Regions from separate parts of the Streptomyces sp. NPDC037401 genome, predicted to be linked through region 1. Evidence: riboswitches for the same ligand, from Rfam matches in the RefSeq annotation. Region 1 holds a riboswitch; the other holds the start of a gene.
What was found. A riboswitch is a leader RNA that binds a small molecule or an ion and turns the genes downstream of it on or off. The one in region 1 is predicted to bind guanidine.

Region 1 (5,024 bases):
GGGTGGTAGCCGGAGCGGTACCAGTAGCCGCCCTCGGGACCGGCGGCGTGCAGGGCGTGTTCGTCGTAGCGGCAGCGTCGCAGCAGCATGTCGGACAGGAAGACCCCTCCCCAGGGGGCGAACACGATGATCAGGAGGGAGAGGAAGGAGGTCAGGGCGCTGGTGAAGTCCGTGAGGAACAGCGCACCGAGCGAGCCGAGGCCGGTGATGCCGGCGCTGACGACGATGGCCTGGGCCCGGCTCCAGGGGATGCCGAGGACCTGGAGGTTGAGGCTGGACGAGTAGAGCGTGATGATCGAGTTGGTGACGGAGCCGCCGAGCACGAGGGCGAGGAACACGGGCTGGAACCAGCCGGGCAGCAAGCTCTCGGCGCCGGCGACGGCGTCGGTCATGTCGGTCTGGGTGGCGGCGGCCACACCTCCGACGCCGAGGGCCACCGAGGAGAGGAACCCGCCCAGCGCCCCCGACCAGGTGATCGACTTCAGTGAGGTGGTGCGGGGCAGGTAGCGGGTGTAGTCGGCGGGCATCGGCAGGTACGAGAACGGCCCGGCGAGCATGATCACGAAGGCGAGGCTCCAGCCGGACAGGCCGGGTGCCGCGGTCGCGGGGGCGGAGGTGTCGGCGCCGGGCAGCAGGAAGGCGAGCAGGGCGGCGAACCCGGCGGCGAGCACGTATGCCATCCAGCGCTCGGCGAACTGGACGGTGGCGTGGCCCCACATGGCGATCACGAAGGTCAGCGTGAGGGTGACGAAGAGGGCGGTCGCCCGGCCGGCCGTGCCGTGCAGCAGCCCCAGTTCGTCGAGGAAGACCTCCAGGGCGAGAGTGCCGACGACTGTGTTGAGGATGGTGTAGCCGATGCCCACCAGCCAGTTCAGGAACCCGGCGGGGAGGTTGCCGCGGACGCCGAACACGGCGCGGGAGATCACCAGGGTGGCGGTGCCCGTGCGGATACCGCTGAGCCCGGCGGCGCTCACCGCGAAGAAGGAGAGCCCGCTGAGCACGACCACGGCGGTGGCCTGCCAGAAGGAGAGGCCGAAGGCCACGGCGAGGGCGCCGTTGATCACGTAGGTGAAGGTGAGGTTGGAGCCGAACCAGAGCCAGAAGAGGTCCTTGGCGCTGCCGTGGCGCTCACTGTCCGGAATCGGGTCGATGCCGCGCGTCTCGACTCTGAATATCTCGTCACTCATCGCTCACGCACCTTGATCTTGAATGCCATTCAAACTTCTTGAATGGCATTCAAGATGCGGGGTGGAAGAGGGCCCCGTCAAGACCCTGCCCGGGATAAAGTTCGACCGGGAAGACCGGGAAGACCGGGAAAGACAGACCGGGAAGACCGGGAAGGCGGAACGGGTGGCGGGAGCGGCACGGCGGCGCGACGGGCAGATCGCCCAGGAGCGGATGCTGGAAGAGGCCATGGCGGCGATCGCCGAGGACGGACTGGCGTCCCTCACCATGTCCGCGCTGGCCACACGGCTCGGCACCAGCGGCGGCCACATCCTGTATTACTTCGGCAGCAAGGACCAGCTCTTGCAGGCGGCCCTGCGCTGGAGCGAGGACCGGCTCGCCGTGGAGCGCCGGCAGCTGCTCGCCCGAAGGGTCGCCGCCCCCCGCAAGCTCGACATGTTCCTGGAGCTGTACCTGCCCCTGGGTCCGCGCGACCCGCGCTGGACACTGTGGATCGAGCTGTGGGCCCGTACCCCCTCGAACGACCAGCTGCGGGCCGCCCAGGAGGAGATCGACGAGGGCTGGCAGGCGGATCTGGAGTCGCTGCTGGCCAAGGGTGTCGAGCAGGGCCGGTTCGCGGCCGGCCTGGACGTCCCCGCGCGAGCCTCCGAGTTGCTCGCCCTCCTGGACGGGCTGAGCACCCGCGTGGTGCTCGCCCAGCACGGAACGGCCCGCTCGTCGGCCCTGGAGCGGGCCCGTTCGGCCACGGCCCTGCTGGTTCCGCCGGCCTGACACCGCGGCGGCGCCCCGTTCCGGGCCTGGTGAGAGCCCGCCATCAACTCAGGCCGGAGGGAACCGGATTCCCGACGCCTCCCCGCCGACTGCCCCCCGTGCAGTGGCCGGGGGCAGGGACGGGGCCGGCGGGCGGGGTGCCTACGATGCGGCAGGAGCGACGGGCTGCCGTTCGTCGGCGTCCGGCTCGTGCGGTGGTTCGCTGAGCTGGTCGCGCAGGTAGTTCCAGGCGACGGCGACGAGTGCGGCGGCCGGTACGGCCAACAGGCTGCCCACGACGCCGGCCAGGCTGCCGCCCAGCGTGACTGCCAGCAGGATCACCGCAGCGTGGAGACCGAGACCGCGGCTCTGGATCATGGGCTGGAACACGTTGCCTTCGAGCTGCTGCACCGCGACGATGATCGCCAGCACGATCAGCGCGTCCGTCAGGCCGTTCGAGACCAGCCCGATGAGCACAGCCACCAGACCGGCGAACAGGGCTCCCACGATCGGCACGAACGCCGAGACGAAGGTCAGAACTGCCAGCGGCAGCACCAGCGGTACGCCCACGATCCACAGGCCCAGGCCGATGAACACGGCGTCGAGGAGGCCGACGAAGGCCTGCGACCGGACGAACGAGCCCAGGGTCTGCCAGCCGCGCGCGGCGACGACGGGGATGTGTGTGGCGAGGCGGCCGGGGAGCTGGCGGGTGAGCCACGGCAGGAAGCGGGGGCCGTCCTTGAGGAAGAAGAACATCAGGAAGAGCGCCAGGACGGCGGTCAGCAGGCCGTTGAAGACGGTGCTCACCCCCGTGACGACGGTGGAGACCGCACTGCCGACGCTGTTCTGGAGGCGGTCCATCGCCGTGTCGAAGGCACCGGTGATCTGGTCGTCGCCGATGTTCAGCGGCGGCCCGGCCGCCCACTCGCGCAGCCGTTGGATGCCCTCGGACACGCCCTCGACCAGTTCACCCGACTGGGAGGCCACGGGCACGGCGATCAGCGCCGCGATGCCCGCGGCCACCAGGAGGAACAGCACCATCACCACGGAGGCCGCCAGAGCGGGCCGCCACCCCCGCCGGCGCAGGAATGCGGCCAGGGGCCAGGTCAGGGTGGTGAGGAGGAGGGCGACAATGAGCGGCCAGACGACCGACCACATCCGGCCCAGGATCCACAGCGCCGCCGCCGCCATGACGACAACCACCAGCAACTCGGCGGAGATACGTGCCGACGTACGGAGTGCGGCAGCGGCTCTTGCGGAGCTCAATGTGTCAGACATGGGGTCACCCTATTCACACGCCTTTCGCACCTGGACACCGCCGTTGACGCCCGGCGGCACACGGGCCTGCGGCGGTGTCTCCGCCCGGGTCGAGGACGGCGCCCGGCCTCGTGTCCGGCCATACTCCGGACGCCTCCTCCGGCCTACGGAAGAGTCGACTTGACCGAGAGGACCGGAGCACGGCAGCGGCCGGCTGCGCCGGTGCCTGCGGATCGGCGCCCTCGCCGGCCCCGCGCCGTATCGCTACTGCCGGACCACGGCCGAATCAGAGACGCCTGCCGGTGCCAGGCGGCCGGCCGGCCCGTGCGGGCAGGTGAGGAGGGTCACCGGCAGGCGCGGTCCGGCCGGCCGGCGCTCGTTGCTAGATTGGTCCCCGGCCCGACCCCGAGGCCCCGGACGAGATGCGCCGTACCCGGTTACGCACGACGACGCGCCAGGCGCCCCCTGTTCACCGGCAGGCGCCACAGCGCTGTCCGGACCCGGGCAGCGTTCCCTCGTCGGACAAAGGGGCCGAACACCATGACCGTGCCACTCACCCACACCCTCTACCGGACGACCGCACACGCCAGCGGGGGCCGTACCGGATCGGTCCTCACCGACGACGGGCGGCTGGACGTCCGCCTGGCTCCGCCGCGCAAGAAGGTGCCGGGAACCACCAACCCCGAGCAGCTGTTCGCGGCCGGGTTCGCCGCCTGCTTCACCTCCGCGCTCGCCGAGGTCGCCGACGAGTTCGGAGCGGACGCCTCGGCGGCGCGCGTCGCCTGCGACGTGCAGCTGGGCACCACGGACACGCCCGCGGGCTACGGTCTCGCGGTGACCCTCACCGTCTCCCTGCCGGGATGGAAGACAGCGGACCTGCTGCCCCTGCTGCACCGGGCGGACGCGGTCTGCCCCTACTCGCAGGCCGTACGCGGGAACATCCCGCTCTCGCTGGTGGCCGTGGACGACGCCACCGATGAGTGAGCCGGCGGATGCCCCCGGGGGTGCTCCGGCACCGGGCGGGCCGGGTGTCCCGGTGCCCGGGCGGGGTGCTTGGCTGAGGCGCGGGATCAGCCGGAACGGCGGACCCCTGGTGGAAGACCGCGAAGTGGTGTGGCTGCAGACCGGACCGTACTTCGCCGACAGCCGGGGATTCGCCGGACGCACGTCCTTCGACGGCTCCCGCGTGCACTTCCACCACCTCACGGGAGAGCCCGGCGAGGACACGGGCACCTTCCGGCAGGAAGGCGCGGACCTCGTCGAACGGGGCACCAATCCGGACGGGAGCACCTTCCTGGAGATCTGGACCCCGCTACCGAGCGGTGACGGAGAGAGCGGCTCCTGGTGCGGTGCGGACCACCACGTGGTGCGGGTCGGCCGCCACCTGGTGCACGTCGATTCCCGTGGGGGGACGTACTGGCGGCTGTGAACCTCCGCCACGCGGCCGGTACCGGCCGGAGCCTCAGGGCCGCCCTGGGTCACCTGAAGAGGTCGCGGGTGTCGGACACTTGGAGGAGCCGCTCGACGGGGCGGCCGGCGGCGGTGACGCGAAGGCGGCGGCCGGCCCGCAGCGCGGCGAGACGGGCGGCCAGGAGCGCGTTGAGGCCGGCGCAGTCGCAGAAGGTGACCCGTTCCAGGTCGAGGAGGAGGGTGCCGCGGTGGGAGACGAGGGCGGCCAGGAGGTCTTCGCGCAGGGCCGCGGCGTTGTCGAGGTCGATCTCGCCGCTCACGCAGACGTGAACGGTCCCGGAGGGCCCTGGGGTCACCCCGACCTCGAGGGCGTCTGTTTCCTGGGTGCCGGGGCGGTCGTCGTACACGATCGCTGTCATGGC
Region 2 (5,024 bases), on a different contig from region 1:
CCCCGGGAACACGCTCAGTGGCAGCACCACACCCGAGCAGAACATCGAGACGAGCAGCGCCATCATGTTGACGCCCGACCCGTCGAGCAGCCAGAACGCGCACAGCCCCACCAGGTACCGCAGCGCGAAGCTGACCACGAGCCCCAGCCAGACGGAGACGAGGAAGAGCAGCCAGCGCGCCGGATCGGCGGGCAGCGCCAGATCGAAGGCCAGCGCGCCCACGACGGTCGGCGGCACCCCGCGGGCGAGCAGCTGGAAGGCGGCCCGCCCTAGGTCGGCGGCGAGCCACCACAGCTGGAGGTCGGCGGGCCGGTACAGGTCGACCGCGATGTCGCCGGTACGGATCCGCTCCTGCAGCTCCTCCTGGAACCCGCCGCCGATGAGCGCGCCCGCGGCCAGCAGCGACTGGCTGATCCACACGAAGGTCAGGGCCTGCGCCTGGTCGTAGCCGCCGAGGTCGGGCCGTTCATCCCAAAGGGCGACGTACGTGTACGCAACGATGAAGCCGAAGACGGTGTTCGTGAAGATCCCGGCCGCCGTGGCCACGCCGTACGTCGCGTACCGCCGGAAGCCGCCCGCGACGACCGCGAGGTAAAGCCGCACTCCCCCACCACCCTCGTGATCACGAATCGGCGACAAAGTCGCCGGAGTCTCTTTTAGGGGGCAACCAATCCCGGTAGCCGGCCGTCTGAACCCGTGCCGCCCAGAGCAGGTCGCCGACGGGAACGACCGAAACAACCAAAGCGACCGAGCTTAGTGCGGCGGGGGAACCTGCGCGACCGAATAGGGCCGGAGGGGCGCGCTACGGTATTCCACTGGGTACAGATCAACAAATATCGCCCTTTCGTGGTGCGAGATGCCGGCCGAGGAGTCCCTGGAGACATGAGCGACAAGTCACCCCAGCAGGGCTGGACCCCCCGGGATCCGGACCAGCAGGCAGACAACCCCGCGCCCGGCAACGCGAGCGGCCCGACCAACGTCAAGACGGACGTCAAGACGGACGTCAAACCTGATGCCAAGGCCGACGGCAAGACCAACGTCAAGACCGAAGCCAGGACCGACGGCCCGGCCAAGGCAGCCGGCGCGGCCACCGCGCGCACGAACGCGCACACCAGCGCGCCCACCAGCGCGCCTGCCAGTTCCCCCGCCCCCGCCCGCACCCACGCGCCAGGCACCACGCCCGCCGCCACGCCCGCCGCCACGGCCGTCACCCACGGCAGCGTCGCCGCCTCCGGCGGCAAGTCCGCGCAGAAGGCCGCGAAGAAGGCCGCGAAGCAAGCGGCCAAGGCGGCCAAGAAGCAGAAGCGCAAGCGCACCGGCTGGCGGCGGATCTTCCCCACCTGGCGGATGCTCCTCGGCGCCTTCGTCCTCTGCGGGATGCTGCTCGGCGGCGCCCTCGTCGCCGGCTACCTGCTCGTCGAGATCCCGGCGGCCAACAAGGCCGCCGTGGCGCAGAGCAACGTGTACCTGTACTCCGACGGTTCCCCGCTCGCCCGCGACGGCGAGGTCAACCGGGTCAACGTCCAGCTCGCCCAGGTGCCCAAGACCGTCCAGGAGGCCGTACTGGCCGCCGAGGACCGCGACTTCCACAAGGAGCGCGCGGTCGACCCCAAGGCCATGGTGCGCGCCGCCTGGAACACCGTCACCGGCAAGGGCAAGCAGTCAGGCTCGACGATCACCCAGCAGTACGTCAAGAACTACTACCTGGGCCAGGAACAGACGATCAAGCGGAAGGCCAAGGAGTTCTTCATCGCGATCAAGCTCGGTCGCGAAGAGTCCAAGCAGGAGATCCTCGAGGGCTACCTGAACACCAGCTACTTCGGCCGCAACGCGTACGGCATCCAGGCCGCCTCGCAGGCGTACTACGGCAAGGACGTCAGCAAGCTGACCACCGGCGAGGGCGCCTACCTCGCCACCCTGCTGAACTCCCCCAGCGCCTTCGACGTCGTCGCCCACCCGCAGAGCCGCGACCGCGCGCTCGACCGCTGGAACTACGTGCTCAACGGCATGGTCAAGCAGAAGTGGCTCGACCCCGCCGAGCGCGCCGCGATGAAGTTCCCCGAGCCCGGCAAGGTGCGCACCCCCGCCGGCATGTCCGGACAGCGCGGCTACCTCGTCGAGACCGTCAAGGACTACCTGACCAGCAACAAGATCATCGACGAGAAGACCCTCGCGGCCGGCGGCTACAAGATCACCACGACCATCGAGAAGAAGCGCCAGAGCGACTTCGTCGAAGCCGTGCGGGACGAGGTCATGAGCGAGCTCGACCCCAAGGAGAACAAGAAGGACCGCGTCGTCCGCGTCGGCGGCGCCTCCATCGACCCCGCCACCGGCAAGGTCGTCGCCCTCTACGGCGGCATCGACTACACCAAGCAGTACGTCAACAACGCCACCCGCCGCGACTACCAGGTCGGCTCCACCTTCAAGCCCCTCGTCTTCGCCGCGGCCGTGCAGAACACCTCGCACACCCAGGACGGCCGGCTGATCACCCCGAACACCGTCTACAGCGGCGCGAGCCAGCGGCCCGTCACCGGCTGGGACGGCGGGCACTACGCCCCGGAGAACGAGGACCACGTCGACTACGGCGACATCACGGTCCGCAAGGCCACCGAGAAGTCCGTCAACTCCGTCTACGCGCAGATGGCCGTGGACGTCGGCGCCGACAAGATCAAGGAGACGGCGTACGCCCTCGGCATCCCCGAGAACACGCCGAACATCGGCACCGGCCCCGCCATGGCCCTGGGCACCGCCACCGCCAGCGTCCTCGACATGACCCAGGCGTACGCGACCCTCGCCGCGCACGGCGAGTACACCCCGTACACGATCGTCGAGAAGGTCTCCAAGAACGGCACGGCCGTCGAGCTGCCCAAGCGCGGCTCGCAGCGCGCGATCAGCCGCGAGGCGGCCGACACCACGACCTCGATGCTGGTCAGCACGGTCGAGAACGGCACCGCCCGCGCGGCACTCGACTCCGACCACCCGGCCGCCGGCAAGACCGGCACCGGCGAGAAGGACAAGTCGGCGCTGTTCGCGGCCTACACCCCCGACCTGGCCACGGTCGTCTCGATCATGGGCCAGGACCCGGACACCGGCACCCACGAGGAGCTGTACGGGGCACTGGGCGAGAGCCGGATCAACGGCGGCGGCTACCCCGGCCGGGTCTGGGCCGCGTACACGAAGGCCGCGCTCGCGGACAGCGACCCGGTCGAGTTCGACCTGGAGACCATGGTCGGCAGCGCCCCGGTCGCCCCGCCGGACCCCACCCGCGACTCCTCGGACACCGACGGGGGGACCACCGACGGCGGCAACGACACCCGCGGCACCGACGGGGGGACCAACGGCAACGGCGGCAACCGCGGCGGGACCACCAACGGCGGCGGCAACAACCAGGGCGGCAGCGGCACCAACGGCGGCAACGACACGGGCGGTACGAACACCACCGGCGGTACGAACACCGGAGGCGGAGGCACCCAGGGCGGCACCACGACCGGAGGCAACGACACCGGCGGCGGCACGACCGGAGGCACGGACACCGGCGGCGGGGGCACCCAGGGCGGCAGCGACACAGGAGGCACGACCGGCGGCGGCAACACGCAGGGCGGGGCCACCGGGGGCGGCACGATCACGGGCGGTACGACGACCACCGGGGGTGGCGACAGCGGAGCCACCGGCGGCGCGGACCCGACGGGCTAGCCGGGAGCCGGGCGCGCAGGACGAACCGGGACCGGGCCTGATCATGAGGAAGGCGGGGCTGTTTGCCCCGCCTTCCCCCGTGTGAGATGGTCGAAGGGAGGCCGGAGAACGGCCTCCGGACGAGGGGTGCCGTACCCGGACATGACAAGACGGTGCCAGGGAGTTTCACCGTGGCCTGGCTCGTGCTCATCGTCTCCGGCGTACTCGAAGCAGTCTGGGCGACCGCCCTCGGCAAGTCCGAAGGCTTCAGCCGCCTCGCCCCCACCATCGTCTTCGGCGTCGGCCTCGCCCTCAGCATGGCCGGACTCGCCTTCGCCCTGCGCACCCTGCCCGTCGGCACGGGCTACGCCGTGTGGGTCGGCATAGGCGCGGTCCTGACCGTCACCTACGCGATGGTCTTCGACGGCGAACCCGTCTCCGTACTGAAGCTGCTCATGCTGGCCGGCATCGTCGGCTGCGTGGTCGGCCTGAAGGCCCTGCACTGACAGACGCGGGAAGGGCCGGTGACAAGGTCACCGGCCCTTCCCGCACACTCACCGTCAGAGGCCGTGGAGCCGTCAGAGGTACAGCCCGGTGGAGTCCTCCGACCCCTCCAGCCGCTCCGCGGCCACCGCGTGCAGGTCGCGCTCGCGCATCAGCACGTACGCCACCCCGCGGACCTCGACCTCGGCACGGTCCTCCGGGTCGTACAGCACCCGGTCGCCCGGCTCCACGGTCCGCACGTTCTGCCCGACCGCGACCACCTCGGCCCAGGCCAGCCGCTTGCCCACGGCCGCGGTCGCCGGAATGAGGATGCCGCCGCCGGAGCGCCGCTCCCCCTCGGGAGAATCGGACCGGACCAGCACACGGTCGTGCAGCATCCGGATGGGCAGTTTGTCGTGGGTGGGGTTCTCGCTCACGCGAAAAACCTACCTGCCTGCGGGCCCGCGCTACGCCGAAGGGTGCGCTTCATCAGCGCTTGCGCCGCGCCGACAGCGCGAGCAGTCCGACGACGCCGACGGCGAGGAGCGCGACAGGCACGATGCGCTCGACGCGCGGCGCCCCGTCCTCGTGCCGGAAACCGGCCTTCAGGTCGGTGACGGTGCGGTTGACGGCGACGAACGCCCGTCCCGCCGTCTGATCGACGGTCGACGCCACTCGTGCCTTGACGTCCCCGATGATCGTCTTGGGGTGCATGCGCACGCCGATCTCGTCGAGCGTCTCCGCGAGCTGCTCGCGCCTGCGGATGATGTCCGCCTCGATCTGCGCAGGGGTCCTGACTTCCGACACCGCGCTGCCTCCGTGGATGGTGTGTGGGCGTAGTCCGACGTGGACAGTCTGTCAGCTTACGC

Region 2: another riboswitch for guanidine. It lies ahead of ACZ7H1_RS23265 (DMT family transporter); the one in region 1 lies ahead of ACZ7H1_RS37030 (Ohr family peroxiredoxin).

What each region holds. Positions count from the first base shown of each region.
Region 1 is NZ_JBVJWO010000070.1:3,433-8,456, reverse strand. Features, by position in the region: gene ACZ7H1_RS37045 (purine-cytosine permease family protein) at 1-1,187, opposite strand, end outside; gene ACZ7H1_RS37040 (TetR/AcrR family transcriptional regulator) at 1,351-1,956, shown strand; gene ACZ7H1_RS37035 (AI-2E family transporter) at 2,098-3,213, opposite strand; guanidine-III (ykkC-III) riboswitch at 3,580-3,648, shown strand; gene ACZ7H1_RS37030 (Ohr family peroxiredoxin) at 3,733-4,176, shown strand; gene ACZ7H1_RS37025 (hypothetical protein) at 4,286-4,621, shown strand; gene ACZ7H1_RS37020 (STAS domain-containing protein) at 4,671-5,021, opposite strand.
Region 2 is NZ_JBVJWO010000022.1:4,117-9,140, forward strand. Features, by position in the region: gene ACZ7H1_RS23255 (ABC transporter permease) at 1-603, opposite strand, end outside; gene ACZ7H1_RS23260 (transglycosylase domain-containing protein) at 883-3,693, shown strand; guanidine-III (ykkC-III) riboswitch at 3,788-3,852, shown strand; gene ACZ7H1_RS23265 (DMT family transporter) at 3,864-4,178, shown strand; gene ACZ7H1_RS23270 (GroES family chaperonin) at 4,251-4,592, opposite strand; gene ACZ7H1_RS23275 (DUF3618 domain-containing protein) at 4,645-4,962, opposite strand.